3 regions of the Brevibacillus brevis NBRC 100599 genome follow, and region 1 is predicted to be linked to each of the others. Evidence: predicted binding sites of a transcription regulator. Region 1 holds the regulator's gene; each other region holds the start of a gene.
The links. The regulator Rex, encoded in region 1, represses fermentation and respiration genes when NADH is low (regulators of the CRP and FNR family bind a similar motif). The targets are predictions, from matches to a motif close to TTGTGAAATATTTCACAA.
Positions count from the first base shown of each region.

Region 2: the regulator Rex is predicted to act here: its motif matches at 4,838-4,855, upstream of BBR47_RS23045 (cytochrome ubiquinol oxidase subunit I).
Region 3: the regulator Rex is predicted to act here: its motif matches at 2,493-2,510, upstream of BBR47_RS09555 (DUF1641 domain-containing protein).

Region 1 covers NC_012491.1:2,578,127-2,584,479, forward strand. The annotation lists gene dinG (ATP-dependent DNA helicase DinG) at 1-2,532, shown strand, start outside; gene BBR47_RS12805 (ComEC/Rec2 family competence protein) at 2,574-3,479, shown strand; gene BBR47_RS12810 (redox-sensing transcriptional repressor Rex) at 3,495-4,118, shown strand; gene BBR47_RS12815 (amidohydrolase) at 4,135-5,439, shown strand; gene BBR47_RS30860 (hypothetical protein) at 5,503-5,682, opposite strand; gene BBR47_RS12820 (hypothetical protein) at 5,816-6,353, shown strand, end outside.
Region 2 covers NC_012491.1:4,859,520-4,865,872, forward strand. The annotation lists gene cydC (thiol reductant ABC exporter subunit CydC) at 1-596, opposite strand, end outside; gene cydD (thiol reductant ABC exporter subunit CydD) at 593-2,338, opposite strand; gene cydB (cytochrome d ubiquinol oxidase subunit II) at 2,338-3,351, opposite strand; gene BBR47_RS23045 (cytochrome ubiquinol oxidase subunit I) at 3,341-4,756, opposite strand; gene BBR47_RS23050 (hypothetical protein) at 5,150-5,884, opposite strand; gene BBR47_RS23055 (sigma-70 family RNA polymerase sigma factor) at 5,874-6,353, opposite strand, start outside.
Region 3 covers NC_012491.1:1,941,201-1,947,553, forward strand. The annotation lists gene BBR47_RS09540 (sporulation initiation phosphotransferase B) at 1-409, shown strand, start outside; gene obgE (GTPase ObgE) at 423-1,700, shown strand; gene BBR47_RS09550 (PilZ domain-containing protein) at 1,709-2,374, shown strand; gene BBR47_RS09555 (DUF1641 domain-containing protein) at 2,664-3,119, shown strand; gene BBR47_RS09560 (NAD(P)/FAD-dependent oxidoreductase) at 3,162-4,340, shown strand; gene BBR47_RS31200 (hypothetical protein) at 4,392-4,544, opposite strand; gene BBR47_RS09565 (ACT domain-containing protein) at 4,730-5,173, shown strand; gene BBR47_RS09570 (homoserine dehydrogenase) at 5,210-6,353, shown strand, end outside.

The sequences.
Region 1 (6,353 bases):
TTGCCGATGCAAAATAGCTACAGACTCGGAGAACTGGCGTCTGAGCTGGAAATCGAGCACGATAATCCTCATCAAGCAGATAGTGATGCGCTTGCCACGGCCCAGCTGTTTCTCCACTTGCTGGATATTTTAAAGAAATTGCCACTTGTAACGATCCAGCGGCTGCAGATGCTCGTCTCTTCGTTTCGCTCAGATATCGAGGTTCTTTTGCGGCAGATCGAGATGGAAAAGCTAATAGAGCTGCCAGAGCTGGATGGAACGCCAACCAAAACGGATTCCTCCGATATGTGGGATATTTATCGCCAGTTGGCCTTACGGAAACGCGAAGAAAAATTAACAGCGTCCCTGAAGCATCCTCCTGTCGATGTGACAGTGACCAAAGCGTTTGCCGAGCAGCTCGAGGATGTCTTGGGCGAAAACGGGTACATGCAGGCGAAAATGTCGGGGTATCAACGTAGAGATGCTCAGGAAGCGATGATGCATGCCGTCTATGAGGCAATGGAGGATGGCGTCCATTTATTGGTAGAGGCGGGGACAGGTACGGGAAAATCATTAGCCTATCTCTTGCCGGGGATCATTTGGGCTCATCACAATCAGCAGCAGCTGGTGGTCAGTACCAATACCATTCAATTGCAGGAACAGCTATTCCATAAGGAAATCGCTACCTTGCAGGAGTCGTTGCCGTTTTCGTTTACTGCTTCGACGCTAAAAGGCAGAGGAAACTACTTATGCTTGCGTAAATTTGAACAAGCTGTGGACGAGCCTGTAGAAGGAAGCAGCCAAGAAATGCGCTTGGTAAAAGGACAGATGCTGACGTGGCTCACGCAAACTGTTACCGGTGACGTGGAAGAGCTGAGCATGCCTCCAAGTGGTCAACTGCTATGGCAACAGGTAAAAAGTGATACGGGCTCTTGCTTGAATCGGGCTTGTCCGTGGTTTAGTCGCTGCTACTATTTTCAGGCGAAGGAACGGGCTCGCGATGTCGATGTCCTCATCGTCAATCACGCCCTTTTCATCAGCGATCTACAAGCGGAAAACAGGATCCTACCTGCGTATGAAGTTGCCATCGTCGATGAGGCCCATCATTTGGAGGATGCTGCGACACAGCATCTAGGCAAGCAGTTTTCAACCACGCAGCTTCTTTTCTTGCTAGATCGTGCATCGGTTGAAGAGAGTGGGTCAATTGCACGCTTCGCAGAAGAGCTGCAAAGCTGGATGCCTGCGGTACAAGAAGAAGTAGTGGCAAAGCTTTTGGAGCTGAGAAAACAGTCCGCGACCTTGCGAGAGAAAGCGCAGCAATGGACACAGCTCTTGTATGCATGGGCATCAGATCGTGCGGAGGAGACGACGGACGCTGGTCGTGAGACGGTACGTTATCGGATCGAATCGTTTGTAGGCAAACACGAGAAGATACGCAAAGTAACCAAAAAGCTGATTGAAGGGATGACTGCCTATGCAGCGGGCATCGAGCAGCTTTTGCGAACGACTCCGCAAGAGGAAAAGCCACCTTTTGCTGTACGTAGTCTACTGACAGATTTATTTGGTCTCATCAAAGACTGGCAGAATACCGTGGAGCTGCTTCACTTCTTTTTACTTGAGCAGGATGCAGAGTATGTGTATTGGATGGAAGTAGAGTCCCGTACAGCTCGCAAGCAGGTGCATTTGTCCGCAGCACTCTTGAAGGTTGCCGACTCACTGGCAGAACCACTGTTCGCGCAAAAACGGAGCCTGATTTTGACATCAGCCACTCTGACGGTCAAAAACAGCTTTTCCTACATCAAAAGCCAGTTTGGTCTCGACCAACTGCCTGAGGAACGAGTGCGCACCTTGTCACTGCCATCGCCGTTTCATTATGAAGAGCAGGGATTGCTGTTGATCCCATCTGATTTCCCGGCACCAGGTAAAGAGAGTGACCACACGTATTTGGAGGCGGTCATACAAGGGTGCGTGGATGTCGTACTGGCTTCGAAAGGAAGGACGTTGATCCTGTTTACCTCCCATTCGATGCTTCGCCTTGTTTATCAAGCGATGAAGGAACGACTAGCGGAGGCGCCAGAACCGTATACGTTATTCGGTCACGGGATTGATAGCAACAATCGGAGCAAGCTGGTGCGACTGTTCCGAAGCATGGAGAGAAGTGTTCTGCTTGGGACGAGCAGCTTCTGGGAAGGTGTCGATATCCAGGGGGAATGGCTGAGCAGTTTGGTTATTGTTCGACTTCCGTTTGCTCCGCCGAATCACCCTGTCTATCAAGGAAGGGCAGAGCTTTTGAAGGCAGAAGGAAAAAATGCCTTTATGTCGTTGTCTCTTCCACAAGCCGTTCTGCAATTTAAGCAAGGGGTGGGACGATTAATTCGCCATCACTTGGATCGAGGGGTCGTGATCGTTCTCGACACGCGTGTGGTTGAGGCGAGATATGGACGCTCATTCCTTCAATCTTTGCCGCCATTTCAAATCGAAAGCGGTCCATGGCCAACACTGCGAGAGCGTATAGAGCCATTCCTTAGTATGCAATCCCTGTCAGATTCATAAAATGAAGCAATAGTCTCATAGGGATTAAGGTGATAAAATAAATGTTATGGAAAAAAGCGTGGCGTTGGTGGATGGTAGTTCTTAGTGCGATTTTCCTTAGCGCATGCTCGATTGATAGCCATTTGTATTTGCAAGAAGCAGCAGTGAAGATAGATGACCCGTTTGAAACGGAGACAGAACAGGAATTTTCGGGTCTCATTGTCACCTACTTGGCACTTCCACATGGTGAGAGCACGCTTTTGAGAATGCCAGGCGGTAAAACGATGCTGATTGATACGGGTACGGCAGAAGATTGGCCCATTCTTTCGGCGCGCTTGGCAGAGCTCAAGATCACACGGCTCGATTATGTAGTGTTGACGAACGACCAGCCTGAGCATATGGGAGGCTTCGCTTCATTGAGCCAACAAGTGCTTGTAAATGCCGTCATTTTGCCCAAGCTGATCGCGCCATCCATTCGCCATGTCGTGCTGCTTCGCTCCAACCAAAAGCAGATGGAAGCAGAGCAAGGACAAGTACTCACTCTTGAACAAGATATCTCCATGGAAGTGTTGCTCCCGGATGAACCGTTATTTTTATCGCCCCAGAATAATTCTCTCGTTTTTCGATTGACGCATGGCCAACTGCGATTTTTATTTATGAGTGCCGTGAATGAAAAAGCAGAAGAGCGACTGTTGGAACGGCAAAATGACAGATTGAAGGCGGAAGTGCTAAAGGTAGCTGGTCAGGGAAGCAATCAAGGCTCTTCGCAACCGTTTCTGACGAAGGTCGATCCCCAGGTCGCCATTATTCAGACAGGCCGATCGCGGGATCAAATGAAAGACGGTCAGACGGAAGTCATGGAGCGTCTGGGTGAGTCATGGGCTGAGACATACGTTACCAGCCACGACGGTTCCATTACCATTTTATCGAATGGAAAAGAATATCGGATTTTGAAGCAAAAGAATTAGGGGGGAAGACCGAACGTGGCAAAACACGAAAAGATTTCGGAAGCGGTCGTCCGTCGTTTGCCGATTTATCTGCGTTACCTCAGTTATTTGCAGCAGGTTGAGGTGACCACCGTTTCCTCCCAACAGATGGGCAAGAATCTCGATGTGAATCCTGCCCAAATCAGAAAAGATCTTGCAGCTTTTGGTGATTTTGGAAAAAAGGGAATCGGCTATGATGTCGATTATCTGGTGGAAAAAATACGTGAAATTCTAAAACTAACAGATGAAATCCGTGTCGCTTTGGTCGGAGCTGGGCATTTGGGCCATGCCATTAGTAACTACAACGCTTATTTGAAAGATAACATGCGGATTGCGGCCATCTTTGATAATAATCCAGAGAAGCAGGGTAAAAAAGTCGCAGGTATACCGATTCAGCCTTTATCAGAGCTGGAAGAGACAATCGTAAACAAGCAAATCAAGCTGGCGATTATTACGGTACCGGCACCTGCAGCGCAATCCGTATGTGATCAGTTGACTCAAGCGGGTATCAAGGGGATCTTGAATTTTGCCCCTACGACGATTCGCGCAGGAAAAGATGTTCGCATTCACTATGCGGACGTGACGTCCAACCTGCAAAGCCTGGCCTACTACTTGACATAAGAATGGAGTGTATACTATGAAAAAGACGATCCTCATTCACGCAACAGTCATTACCGTTAACGATACGAATGAAGTCATTCACGATGGTGCCGTAGCATTCGAAGGTAACAAGATTACGTATGTGGGCCCAACTCCTGAGGACCTATCAGAAGCAGGATACGATGAGGTTATCGATCAAAAAGGAGACTACATACTGCCTGGTTTAATCAACACGCATGGACATGCTGGTATGTCCCTCCTACGCGGTTATGCAGATGATTTGCCGCTGCAACAATGGCTGGAAGACAAAATGTGGCCATTGGAGGCGCAATTCACGGGAGATACAGTAAAATGGGGTACTCAACTGTCGCTTATTGAGATGATTCGTACGGGAACCACTACGTTTGTGGATATGTATGATCATATGGATGTTGTGGCAAAGGAAGTCGATGCAGCTGGAATGCGTGCCCGCCTTTGCCGAGGGATGATCGGTTTGTGTTCTGAAGAAGAACGTCAAACAAAGCTGAAAGACGCGACTCTTTTTGCAAAAGAATGGCATAATCAGGCAGACGGACGTATTACCGTCATGATGGCACCGCATGCGCCGTACACCTGCTCGCCAGAATTTATTACCCAAATTATCGAAAAAGCCGATGAGTTGTCCTTGCCGCTTCATATCCATATGTCTGAAACCGCTTGGGAAGTCGGTCAAAACGAGAAGGACTACGGACAGCGTCCAGTTGCACATTTGGAAAAGCTGGGCATGTTCAATCGCCCAACACTCGTAGCGCACGCTGTTCACCTTACGGATGAAGAAATCGACATTTTGGCAAAATACAACGTGAGAGTTTCTCATAATGTCGTGAGCAACCTGAAGCTGGCAAGCGGTGTTGCGCCTGTTCCGAAAATGTTGGCAAAAGGTGTAAGCGTATCACTGGGTACGGACAGCTCGGCAAGCAACAACAATTTGAATTTGTTTGAGGAATTGAAGCTCGCTGCGATCCTGCACAAAGGTGTAAATAACGACCCAGTAGCGGTTCCAGCAGAGGAAGCCCTTCGCATGGCTACTCGTTATGGCGCAGAAGGGGTGTTCCAACAAGAAACACTCGGAAGCATTGAAGTAGGCAAGCAAGCTGACTTGATCGTGATGGATAGCCATCAAGCTCATTTCCACCCAGCACACCAACCGATTTCACACGTGGTGTACGCGGCAAATGGACGAGATGTGAAAGATACGATTGTAGCGGGTAAATTCTTAATGCGTAATCATAAGTTGTTGACCATCGATGAGGAGCGCGCGATTTACGAAGCAAACCGCGTATTCCAAACGTTAAAACGGTAAAAGGCTCCTGTCAGGTGGGGGACAGGAGTAAGGCAGTGCAGGTGTAGGTAGGGGAATTGGATACTAAGACGTTCCGTTGTTCATTTTTGCCACAGCTTTTGTCAGGAGATGATGGCGAAAATGAAGAGTGGGTGTGTGCGACCATTGACGCAAGGGAGACGACAATCCTGCCCAGGAGACGCGGTATTCCTGTAACAGAAACCCAAGTATGTCAGGAGATGTGGTTTGTTGCGAAGATGTCACGCGCTCACCTCCTCGGGGTGTATGTGTAGTATGACCGCCCAACCTTAAGCTATGATTAGCAACTTTTCCGTGTCGTTCTAAAACCTTCCCGTATAGCATAGGCTAAAGACAAAAATGGGACAGGGGGGACGACATGTACATCCGGCCCAAAATGCTGTGGTGGCTCATTCCAATCCTACTCGGTCTATTTCTCCTCGGGATTGTATTGGGAACAGTAAGTCGATCTGCCAATACAGATACTGCGCCTGCGGTCAGACAAACAACAGGGACGAAGCAGACGAAGACGGTAGCGGAGCTTTTGGAGCAGATCACGAAGGACGAGGAACGCTCATTTCTCGTATACATGCAGAATCAGACCTTGCATGGGCGATATCAAAATGAGCAATTTCAGCTCGCAGGAGAAATCGGTGGCCACCAGCTTGAAATAGCCAGAAAAGATGGGCAGCCAGTATCGGTGCGAATGGATGGCCAGATACAGGATCATGCCGCTCTGCCGTATGCGATGTTCACCCCGCATGAGCACGCAGTATTGCTCAAAGGAGTTTTGCAATCGGTTAGCCCTGAACGCCTTGAAGATACTGCAGGGCAAGGATGGAGTGGATACCGGATAGCGGTACCACCTGAGGAAGTCTCTTCGTTATTATCGATGTGGTTAGGTCCATCCTTCCCTC
Region 2 (6,353 bases), 2.3 Mb from region 1:
TGTCTCTCCTGCTTGAACCGACGACTCTTGGCAATGGATGACCACAAGACTACTGCGGGTGCAACAAGCAGCAGAAAACCACAGTACAACGCCATCAGCAGCGCGAACATCCCGTCCATTCGTCCAAGTGCCACAATCCCTGCCCCGTAGAGGAGCACCGCCGAGACGGCTGGCAGCACAAAGCGCAGATAAACATTTTGTAGTTGCTCGATGTCATCCGCTAGTACACCAAGCAGATCTCCCGTACGAAAACGAGTGCGGAGGAGCTGATCTTGCAGTTCGATTGTCTGGTACAATCGCACACGCATACGCGACAACACACGCAGAGCTGCATCATGTCCAACCAAACGTTCCAGGTACTGAATGACTGCTTTGCTAAAGCCAAATGCCCGGACAAGTACGATCGGAACATAGACCATTAAGACGTTTTCGGGCTTGAGTGCGGAGCGGGAAATCAAATACCCGGACGTATACAGCAAAGCACTCGCACATGCCACTGCCAAGGTTCCCAGCAAAGCCGCTGCGGCAAACTGCCAGAAAAACTGGCGAAAGTATGGAAGAAACCACCCCTGATTGCCTTCTCGCGCTTCCTTCATCCTTTCTCCCCCTTGGCACTAGCTGTCAACAACCGATAAAATACGCCTTTTTGTGCAACGAGCTGTTCATAGGTACCCGTTTCTACCAGTCGTCCCTGGTCCATTACCCAAATCCAATCCATGTCTCGCATCCAATGCAAGCGATGTGTGGCCAAAAATACGCGCCTGTCCCCCAACACCGACAACATGGTCTGTTTGAGCTCCCATTCCGTTTCAATATCTAAGTGAGCAGTCGGCTCGTCGAGCAAAATCACTGGTCGGTTACCAAGCAGCGCACGTCCTAATGCAACCCGCTGTGACTGTCCGCCACTTAACGTGCGTCCCCCTTCGCCAATGATTTCGTCACAGCCATTTGGCAAGCTGTCCACCAGCTCTCCCAGACCGACATCACGAATCACCTGCTCCACCTGTTCCTGCGTCGCTTCCGGTTCATAGAAGCGAATGTTATCCGTCAACGATTGATTGAATAAATACGGATGCTGTGGAATGTAAGCGATTTGCCGCTGCCACTCCTGCTTCGCATCCCACGAAATGGGTTGACCATTTACTTGTATCACGCCAGCTTCGGGTTCAGAAAAGCCGCCTAGCACTCCGAGAAGGGTTGATTTTCCTGCCCCGCTCGCCCCTACAATGCCCACTCTTCTCCTATTGCTGCCCAATTCCGCGGATACCTCACCCAGTACCTGTCTGCCATCCTCACCGACGACCCGAATATCGGACAAGGTAATCGTTCCATTCCATACACCTGTCACAGATGTCTGACTAACCGTTACTTCCGGTTCCGCCTTATGTTCATCTGTAGCGGCCCTATCGATAATGGTACGAATCGTCTCCAGCGCTTCCTTGCCATCCAATGAGGCATGATAATCCGATCCAAGCATCCGTACTGGCAAAAAGTATTCTGGTGCAAGAATCAGGATGACCAATGCCGTTTCAAAGCCAACGTTCCCTTCAATCAGCCGCAACCCAAGACCAACCGCCACAAACGCAACTGACAGCATGCTGAAAAAGTCGAGTGCCAAAGAAGACAAGAAGGCCACGCGCAACGTTCGCATCGTAGCGGATCGATATTGATCGCTCACTCTTCCGACAGTCTCCCCGTGGTCTTTGCTGCGTCCCAAAAACCGGAGCGTCGCAAGCCCGCGGAGCGAATCGGTGAAATGATGGGAAAGCATTCGATACGATCGCCATTGTTTGTCTGCCTGTTTACGCGCCGCCAGACCGAGAACGATAAAAAATCCGATGAGAACCGGCATCGTTACTATCAGGATTAGTCCAGAAATCACATCTTGCCTGTAGACAAATGCCAGAAGCGGAAACGTAACAAAAACCATATCCAGCGTACGCGGAACAGACAACTCCAGGTAGGTACGTACACGATCTACCCCTTCCAGAACAAGCGTAACAAGCTTTCCGCTTCCTTCACTGGCTGCAAAACGTGGACCACGCTCGAACAATCGGGATAGAACGCGCCCTTGCAAAGACTCACTGGCAGCTTCTGCAAAACGGCCAGCGACTTTCTTTTGTAGCCAAACGATGGTATGGCGAGCGACTATCAGGACCAAAAACAGGGCAAGCGGCTGATACGCCATCTGAACCGTTTGACCTTCAAACAAGATCGCAATCGACTTCGCCAAAAACAAGGCCTGACCGATAATCGCCGCACTTTGCAGGAGGGAAAGACCGGCTAGCAGCAGCATAACCGGTCGGATTCCTTGTAAGCGGAACAATTCCTTGTCCATTAGTACTCCAAATGATCCTTTTCAGTGACTCGTTTGTGGAAAACGAAGTAGCTCCAAGCCTGATAGGCTAGCACAAACGGTAAAAGCACTGCTGCAACAATGGTCATTGCTTTTAACGTGTATGGACTCGAAGCAGCATTATAAAGGGTCAAATCAAACGCACTATCAATCGTGCTGACCATCACCCGTGGGAACAAACCGATAAACATCGAGACGAACGTCAACAGGATCATCGCACCTGTCATCCCGAAAGCCCAGCCTTCTCTGCCTTGTCTCAAGTAGTGACGAGCCAGTACAAAAGCGATAACACCTAAGAGTACCGCTACTGTCAACAATACACCCTGCCGCTCAAACAGATCCGTTACCATGAATGTCCACCCTACAAGCACTGCCATGAGAACCGCCTGCATCGGTAACAGCTTTGCTGCCAGTACACGTGATTTTTCACGCAGCTCGCCCACAGTGCGCAGCGAGATAAAGTTCAGACCGTGCAACAAGCATAGTCCTGTAACTGTCACACCTGCCCACAACGAGTATCCATTCACAATATCAGAGAAGCCCGCAGTCATTTCCATATTCTGATCAATCGGCACACCCTTCACCAAGCTGGCAAACACCATTCCGAACAACATCGGCGGGACAAAGCTTCCAATCAGAATCGCTGCGTCCCACGTCTTTTTCCAAGCCTCGCCTTTCCCTTTGCCTCTAAATTCAAAGGCTACCCCTCGCCCAATCAACGCAAGCAGAATCAGCGTAAGCACGAGATAATATCCGCTAAACATCGTGGAATACCACTCTGGAAACGCTGCGAACATCGCACCAGCGGCTGTAATCAGCCACACTTCATTGGCATCCCAGAACGGGCCAATCGTATTGATCAGAACCCGGGTTTGCAAATCATTTCGTGATAGCAGGCGTGTCGCCATGCCGACCCCAAAGTCGAACCCTTCGAGAAAGAAAAATCCGGTAAACAGTACGGCAATGAGCAGGAACCACAGTTCATTAAGCTCCATAACGTTCACTCCTTACACGATCAAATGGATCCTGAAGCTGCAAATCCTCTACTTCCTCATGACCATCCAATTCCGGTCCTTTTTTGGCCACACGAGCAAACAGATAAGCCAAGAGGCACAGCAGGATGAGATAAATCGTCGTGAAGGCGATGAGAGAGAACCATACCGCTCCTGTGCTAATGCTTGGGGAAACCGAATCTTCAACACGCAACAGCCCAAATACCGTCCATGGCTGACGACCTACCTCCGTCATGATCCACCCCGCTGAGTTTGCGATGAATGGCAACGAGATACCCGCAACCATCAGCTGCATGAATCGCTTATTTGGCTGTTCCAGCTTTTTGCGTAAAGCGAGATATGCCCCGTACAAAGCCAGTAAAATCATCGCACTACCGCCCGCCACCATGATGCGGAAGCTCCAGAAGGTCGTCCGAACTGGTGGGATGTAGTTTCCTGGACCGTAGGTTTTCTCATACTCTGCCTGCAATTCCAGCATGCCCGGTACAGAACCTGAAAGCGAGTTGTACGTCAAAACGCTAAGCAAGTAAGGAATTTTTATTTCAAAGCCGTTTTCTTGTTTTTCTGGATCAATCGTTGCAAAAACCGTCCAGGGAGCTGGGTCAGCGCTTGTTTTCCACAGCCCTTCACTCGCTGCCATTTTCATCGGTTGGGTAGCAACCAAATACTGTGCCTGACCATGACCAAATTGAGCAATAGCGAGCGAGGAAATCAATGCGACCACGATCGCAATTTTGAAAGATTGCACAAAGAATGTAACATCTTGTTTTTTCAACAGCTTCCAAGCACTGATACCTGCTACCAGGAAGGCACCTGTCGCAATTGCCGCAAATACGGTATGCGGGAATTCATATAGTAATTGTCCATTGGTAAGAAGAGCAAAGAAATCGACCATCTCTGCACGTCCGTTATTGATAGCGAAGCCAACTGGCTGCTGCATGAACGAGTTGGCTGCCAGAATCCAAAGAGCCGAAAGAATCGTTCCGATGGATACGAGCCAAATACATGCGAGATGCACACCTTTGGACAAACGATCCCAACCAAACACCCATAGTCCAATAAAAGTCGATTCGAGGAAAAATGCTAAGAGGGCCTCAATCGCTAGTGGTGTCCCAAATACGTCACCGACGAATCGTGAGAAATCAGACCAGTTCATCCCAAATTGGAACTCCTGCATAATCCCTGTCACAATCCCGACAGCAAAATTGATGAGCAAAAAGGTTCCCCAAAACTTGGCCATCTTTTTGTACAAATCATTCTTTTTTACTACATACATCGTTTCCATAATGGCTACCAATAAAGACAGCCCAATGGAAATCGGCACAAAAACAAAATGAAAGATCGTTGTTATCGCAAATTGAAGTCGTCCCAAATCCACTATGTCCATGTACAAGATCCCTTTCTATTCGCGTTTTGGCCTTTATGTACCAGAATTATATCTGTGGGGAAACCGGCATACATGACGACTTTGTGAAAAACATCACAATTATACGTGAAAAAATTCACAAATAATTCTCTCTCCTGTAACCCCCTTTTCGCATTCATCTTCGTGAGAGAGTTTTTTGATTTACCCAGTATATCTCCGGTCATGTGTCATTGTAGCAGGACTTTTGACCCTAGAGGGTGTCTGATTCGTTACATGATTTTTAACACTCTGTGACGGCACATAGAAAAATGGGCCCTGTATTAGGCCCATCTTGAGTGGAATACCTAGACGATCACCGACCTCGAAAAGCAATCGAAGTCAGTGTGCCGCGGTACGTGGTTAAGTAATAACTGCTTATTTTTTAATAGTGAAGGATTTGATGATGTTGCCAAGGGTCGTAGTATCAAGGTCCTTCTGATGGTACAGCTCAACCGTAAATCCTTCATGCTCCCAAATCACGATTCCGTTAGCGAAATATACCTTTTTCCCGCCAATGGTTTCGATCTTGACACCCTCTGTCGTGTTGATGCCGTTTTCGCCACCCTTTGAAATCAAGAAGGAAATAAACTCTTCCTCTTTTTCATACTGAACTTCTACCATACCCTCGGCTTGAATGAGGGTGTTGTAATTGGAATAATGCTCTGGCATCCATGTCGGTGCGGGAAAGTCCATTTTGCTAGCTGCGCGTGCTTCTTCCAATGTCATCTGTGGGTGTTCCTTTAGTTCTATAGGTGTATTGCTTCCTTGGGTATTGGACTGTGTAGCAGGCAGCTCTTTATCGTATTGGGTAATTTCCATGTTCCCCACCTGAAAGCGTGCCAAGATCGTCTGGAGCATTCCTTGGGCAAACGACGTAGTCGAGAATGCACCTAACAGGCAAACAACAGCAACAGCACTAACTGTGGCGGCTTTCCATTTATTCATTTTCATATAAATCCCGTCCTTTTCATGTAGTTGTATGTTTCCTGATTCCAATTTGAATTTCAACCGATTGTATATGTTGACTTTTGGAGTGGCGTCATCCAGCTCCAGATCAGTAAGCAAGTCGGTGAGTTCACGAAAATCGTCGAGATTATGCTTACTCTTCATAACGGAAGCCCCCTTTTTGCAATTCCATTTGCAGCTTTTTCAAGCATCTGTAGAGCACGACGCCAATATTTGAACCACTCACACCAAGCAGTTCTGCGATTTCTGCGTTTTTAAGACCAGCCGCATATTTCATGGCGATAATATTGCGTTCCTTGTCACTCAGCTTCGTCAGCGCTTGAAATAAGGCTTGATGATTGTCGTCGCGGATCACGATGTCCTCCGGTGACGACTTCGGCAAGACCAAATTCAGAATCGAATCCAATGAAAAGCTGATTCTTTTTTTCTGTGAGCGGAAGTAATCTGTCACCGCGTTTCTAGCGATCGCAAACAACCAGACCTCAAAGTTTGATTTATCCGGCGAGAAGCTGCTGTATTTTGAAATCACCATTTCAAACACATGACTGCATATTTCTTCCGCTGTGTAGTGATTATTGATACGATAGCAAATATATTTGTAGACGCGCTTATA
Region 3 (6,353 bases), 640 kb from region 1:
ATCGATGGTTGCCCGATTGAATAGCTCCTTGTTGTCCGTCTTCTTCTTGACATTTAACGCACTGAACAATGAATTGCTTTTAGAAGTAGACGTGTGCAATCATGTGGATCTCACGCGAGTAGTCTTGAACGAGCAAGACTTGTTTCAGTTGGTGTCAGAGATATTATGCACAGTGAACGATCATGTAGACCAGAGCGGGTACGAAGCGGCCAGCATGCAAGTAAGCTTGCAGATGGATGAGCGTGGCGTTCATTTTCGTTTTGACCTGGCCGGTGTACTTCGTGCATCCGGAATGGAAGAATTGGAAAAGCTGATACGTAAAAGCGAACAGAGTACGGTGGAAGTCACCGAGTGGATACATACGGAAGAGGAATGGGTCCTGAAATTGGTGGTTCCATTCGCGGAATGAAAGAGGTGACACCATGTTTGTCGATCAGGTAAAAGTATATGTAAAAGGCGGGGACGGTGGTAACGGAGCCGTCTCCTTTCGCCGGGAGAAGTACGTACCGCTGGGTGGTCCAGCGGGTGGAGATGGCGGTCAAGGTGGAGATGTCGTATTTGTCGTGGATGAAGGTCTGCGCACACTGGTAGATTTCCGTTATCAACGACATTTCAAAGCACCACGCGGAGAGCATGGCCGCAACAAATCTCAGCACGGAGCAGGCGCGGAAGACATGGTCGTGCGCGTGCCACCGGGAACAACTGTCATTGATGATGATACCAAAGAAGTGATTGCCGATCTTGTGGAGCAAGGTCAACGTGCTGTGATCGCAAAAGGCGGACGTGGTGGACGAGGCAATAATCGTTTTGCCAACTCTTCGAATCCAGCCCCACACATCTCGGAGAATGGAGAGCCAGGTCAAGAGCGTTACATTGTCATGGAGCTCAAGCTGATTGCAGATGTAGGCTTGGTTGGTTATCCGAGTGTAGGGAAATCCACGTTGCTGTCCAGTGTAACAGCGGCGAAGCCAAAAATTGCTGCGTACCACTTTACGACGCTGACACCGAATCTGGGTGTTGTGGACTTGGGGGAGCGGAGCTTTGTAATGGCCGACTTGCCAGGATTGATTGAAGGCGCGCATGAAGGTGTGGGTCTTGGTCACCAATTCCTGCGTCACGTAGAGCGTACACGCTTGATCGTCCATGTGATTGACATGGCAGCAGTAGATGGACGCGATCCATACGAGGACTATTTGCAGATCAACCGAGAGCTGACGCTGTATAACCTGAAGCTCGAAGATCGTCCGCAAATTGTAGTCGCGAACAAAATGGAACTGCCAGAAGCAGAAGAAAACCTGCGTATTTTCAAGGAAAAGGCTCCAGATGTCAAGGTGTACGAGATCTCCGCTGCAACCAGTAAAGGCGTACAAGAATTGATGTATGCGATCGGGGATACCTTGGCGACGATTCCGGACAAGCCTGCTGTCGAAGAAGTTGCGGAAGTGGAAGAGCGCGTAGTGTTCCGAGCAGAAAAAGAACCAGACGCATTCGAGATTACGCGTGATAACGAAGTATTTGTCGTCAGCGGTGAGAAGATCGAGAAGCTCGTACGCATGACGAATCTGAACAGCTATGATGCAGCCCAGCGTTTTGCGAGACAAATGCGTAGCATGGGTGTAGATGATGCTCTGCGCAAGCTGGGAGCAAAAGACGGGGATACCGTTCGGATCGGCAAATTAGAGTTTGACTTTGTGGAGTGACAAAAACCATGATTGATATCCCATCACTGAACCCATTTATGGGGGATAAACGACTCCAACGCGGTGCATCGCTACCGCTAATCATCTCCAAGCAGGTGCAGACACCTGTCCAAGTTTTGGTTGAACATGCAAAGGGCAATTATCTCGTAGTTTCCTATGAGATGAAGCCTGAAACGAAAGCAGAGCTGCTCGGAACAACTGTACGCATTCGTTGGGAAACAGATGCGGCAGTGAACACCATTGATTTGGAAGTAGTTTCGGAGCAAACGATTTGGCCGATCAAGCTTTTAGGGATGATTCCGATTAGTGTAGGGGTAGAAATTACCCAAAAGCGCAAGCAGGATCCGATTTCCCCAGATCTCGGTATTTCTGTCCCTTACAAGGTGATGGGAGCTAGACCGATCGAAGAAAAAGGCGAGGCAGTGTTGCTGAAATTCTCTCCTACCCGTCTCGTTTTGGGAACAGACGGTTATGTGTCAAAGGGCGATTTTCTCCATTTGTCTTTCAAGATACCGAAGCAAGCGCAGGAGATCGTCATGATGGCGAAAATCGTGGAAAAAACGTTCCAAGACAACCAAACAATCATTGAATTAATCTTTACGGATATCAATGAAAAGCACCATGAACTCATCAAAGATTACTATAAAAAGCTCTCAACTACCGCTTCTTCCTAAGGAAGCGGTTTTTTTCCTTTGATGTTCCCGTGAAGAAGGTATATAGTAGAGTACATAGAGTTCTCAATCGAGCCTGTTCACTTCATGATTTGTTGTGTGCGCTTTCCTGAATAAATATTTGTGAAATCATTCACTTTTTATTATAAGAATCCGTTGTTTGCTTTACTTTGTGAAAAATGTTACATGCAATTTTTTACCGGATTTTCAGGGAGAATAGCGGCCGTTACTCGTATGAACAGGCATCGAGAATGGAAGGCCTCTATTCCAAAGCAAAGGAGGACGTTTTTTTATGTCTCAAACAACTACGCAACAAGCTCAAGCTGCTGCTGAAGTAGCAAGCACTGCTACTCTGGCACCAGCGCAGCAACAAGATGTACTCGATCAGTTGATGAAACCAGAAATTCAAGAGTCACTGAACATATTGGTGGCGAACCTGCCTAAATTGGCAGAACTGACAACTCTTTTGACCAAAACTTATGATTTGGTACAAACGGTAGCAAATGATCATGTATTGATCGACGACATCAAAGGCGGAATGGAAGAGTTCGTAAAACCGATCTCTGATAAAGCAAAAGGTATTGCGCAAGCAGCCATTGAAGCCAATGACCGTGTTCATGTAGAAGAGTCTACGATCGGTTTGTTCGGTATTCTCAAAATGCTCAAGGATCCGCAAGTACAAAAAACATTGCGTTTCGCACAAGCATTCCTGGAAGTAACTGCAGAACGTCAACAACAAAAACGATAGTTTTTTTATTATGGAATGGAAGACAAGGACGGAGGATTGGGCATGGCGAAGCATATTCTGATTCTAGGCGGCGGTTATGGCGGTTTGCTCAGCGCATTGACTGCACGTAAATACATGACGGCTGAAGAAGCGTCGATCACGGTAGTAAACCGTTTTCCTACTCACCAAATCATTACGGAACTGCACCGCTTGGCAGTAGGAAACCTGTCTGAACAAAACGTGGCGCTCCCTCTGGAAAGATTGCTGCGTGGCAAGGAGATTAACCTTGTAGTAGACACGGTAGAAAACATTGGTCTTGAGTCCCAACGCGTAACATTGGCGAGCGGCGAGTCCATCAAATACGATGCTTTGGTCATTGCGCTGGGAAGTGAAACCGCATTCTTTGGAATCCCAGGTCTGCAAGAGCACAGCTTTACACTGAAGTCTGTAGAAGAAGCAAATCGTCTGCGTGCACATCTCGAAGAGCGCGTGATTGAATACAAGACGAGCAAAAATAAAGCAGATGCTACCTTCGTTGTAGGCGGTGGCGGTCTGACAGGTATCGAGCTGGTTGGGGAATTCGCTGATATGTTGCCAAATCTGTGCCATAAGCACGGCGTAGACTTTACAGACGTTTCCATCTACTGCGTAGAAGCAGGTCCATCCATTTTGGCTGGTTTTGCTCCTGACCTGGTTGAGCGTGCGAAAACAAGCTTGGAAAAACGCGGCGTTCAGTTCCTGACAGGCGTACCTGTAACGGAAATGAAAGAAACCACAGTTTGTCTGAAGGATGGCGGTACCATTGAAACCAAAACAATGGTATGGACAGGTGGCGTACAAGGAAATCGAGTAGTAGCTGAGTGCGGCGTGGAAGTAAACCGCGGGCGTGCAACTGTTACAGAATTCCTGCAGTCCACTTCTCACCCTGATGTATTCCTTGCAGGTGACAGTGCGGTCGTAATGGGGCCAGAAGGTCGTCCATTCCCTCCAACTGCTCAACTGGCATGGCAAATGGGCGAAGTAGTAGGTTACAACCTCTTCGCACACTTCAACGGCACCAAAATGGATACCTTCAAGCCGGTATTCTCCGGAACATTGGGTAGTCTGGGCCGTAAAGACGCAATCGGTACAATTGGTGCAAGCCAATTGAAGCTGAAAGGTCTGCCTGCAACCTTGATGAAAGAAGCGAGTAACGTTCGCTACTTGACTCATATCAACGGTCTGTCGTCTTTGGCATACTAATCGAATCAGGAAAACCCGGGATCATGATATCCCGGGTTTTTTTGTGCTTGTTTATCCGTTTCCGCTCGGATCTTCAATCACGTTTGGGGATTGTGCCATCTTTTTGCCCCGCATGTCATTGCCAAACTGTTCGAGACTGCTTGGCTTACCCGCTGGGTGATTGTTGCGGCGCTCCGATTTATCTGACTTTCCACGTCCGGCCATTTGTCTTTCACCTCCTCCATACGATACGCATTATTGTGTGCGAAGAAGCTCCCCCTCATGTAATCAAAGTAAACCAAAAAGGAGCGGATGAAAAAAAGTGGCGGATAAGGATTGTCACATCCCATGCTTTCCGTTATAATGTCCTCTATGAAGAAACAACTGTTTTTCTCAGGAGGACACAACGCATGAAGAAGGAAGAAAAATTCTACTTGATTCGATCTGACATCCTGCCAGAATCGATTGCCAAAACGATTGAAGCCAAGAAGATGCTGGAATCCGGCGAAGTGGATACCGTGAATGAAGCGGTTGAACGGGTGGGATTGAGTCGTAGTGCTTTTTATAAGTACAAAGATGGCATTTTTCCGTTCAATGCGATGATGAGCGAAAAAATTATGACGTTTACTTTCTCTTTAGATCACATGTCAGGTTACTTGTCCAAAGTGCTCACATATGTAGCAGATCAAGGTGGAAACGTATTGACCATCAATCAAACGATTCCACTTCAAGGGATTGCTACCATATCCATGTCAGTCGATATGGCTAATCTTCGCGTATCTAGCACGGAGTTTTTGGATGGCTTGCAGCTGATCCCGGGCGTTCGCAAAGCGATGATCGTCGGTAGGGGCTAAGAAAAAACAATCAAAGAAAAGGCAGGGGAGAGAGACATGGAGAAGCAGAGCATTAAATTGGGATTAATGGGGTTTGGAACAGTCGGGACTGGTGTCGTACGCATTATTCAAGCGCATCAGGAGGATTTGCAAAAGCAAACCGGTCTCAGCATTGAGATTTCCCGTATTCTTGTTCAGGATGCGGAAAAATCCCGCAATATTTCATTCATGGAGGGCACGCTCACCACTGACCCTGCTAGTCTTTTGGATGACCCGGAAATTGAAGTCATTGTGGAAGTAATTGGTGGCATTCACCCTGCAAAGGAATACATTTTGGGTGCACTCGAACGAGGCAAGCACGTTGTAACAGCCAACAAAGATCTGATGGCGTTGCACGGAGCCGAAATTTTAGAGAAAGCGCAAGAAAAAGGCTGTGACGTTTTCTACGAGGCAAGCGTGGCAGGTGGGATACCGATATTACGTGCATTGGTAGAAGGGTTCTCCTCAGACCGTATCGCGAAAATGATGGGGATCGTCAACGGGACGACCAATTACATCATGACCAAAATGAGTCAAGAGGGCGCAGAATACAGCGAGGTATTGAAAGAAGCGCAAGCGCTGGGCTATGCGGAGCAGGACCCAACCTCCGATGTGGAAGGCTTTGATGCCGCCCGCAAAATGGCGATTCTGGCAACGCTGGGCTTCCGTGTACCGATGAAGCTCGAAGATGTGGACGTAAAAGGGATCAGTTCTGTGAGCAAGGAAGATATCGCCTATGGCAAGCAGCTGGGCTATGAAATCAAGCTGCTCGGGCTGGCTCGTCGTGACGAAGAGGCGATTGAGGTAAGTGTGCAGCCGACTCTGGTTCCGAAATCTCATCCACTCGCTTCCGTTAATGGTGTCTTTAATGCCGTGTACGTACATGGGGAAGCGGTAGGAGAAACCATGTTTTATGGGCCGGGCGCAGGTGAATTACCGACTGCTACCGCCGTTGTGTCTGACCTGGTCACTGTCGTAAAAAACAGAAAGCTAGGAGTGAATGGGCGCGGAATGGTTGCTCCATACAAAGAAAAAGTACTGAAAGAAGACAGTGAAAAATTCTCGAAATATTTCCTGCGTATCGTCGTTGCAGATAAACGCGGTGTTCTTGCTCAAATTACGCAGCTGTTGGCTGACAAAAATATTTCCCTTGAGCAGGTGA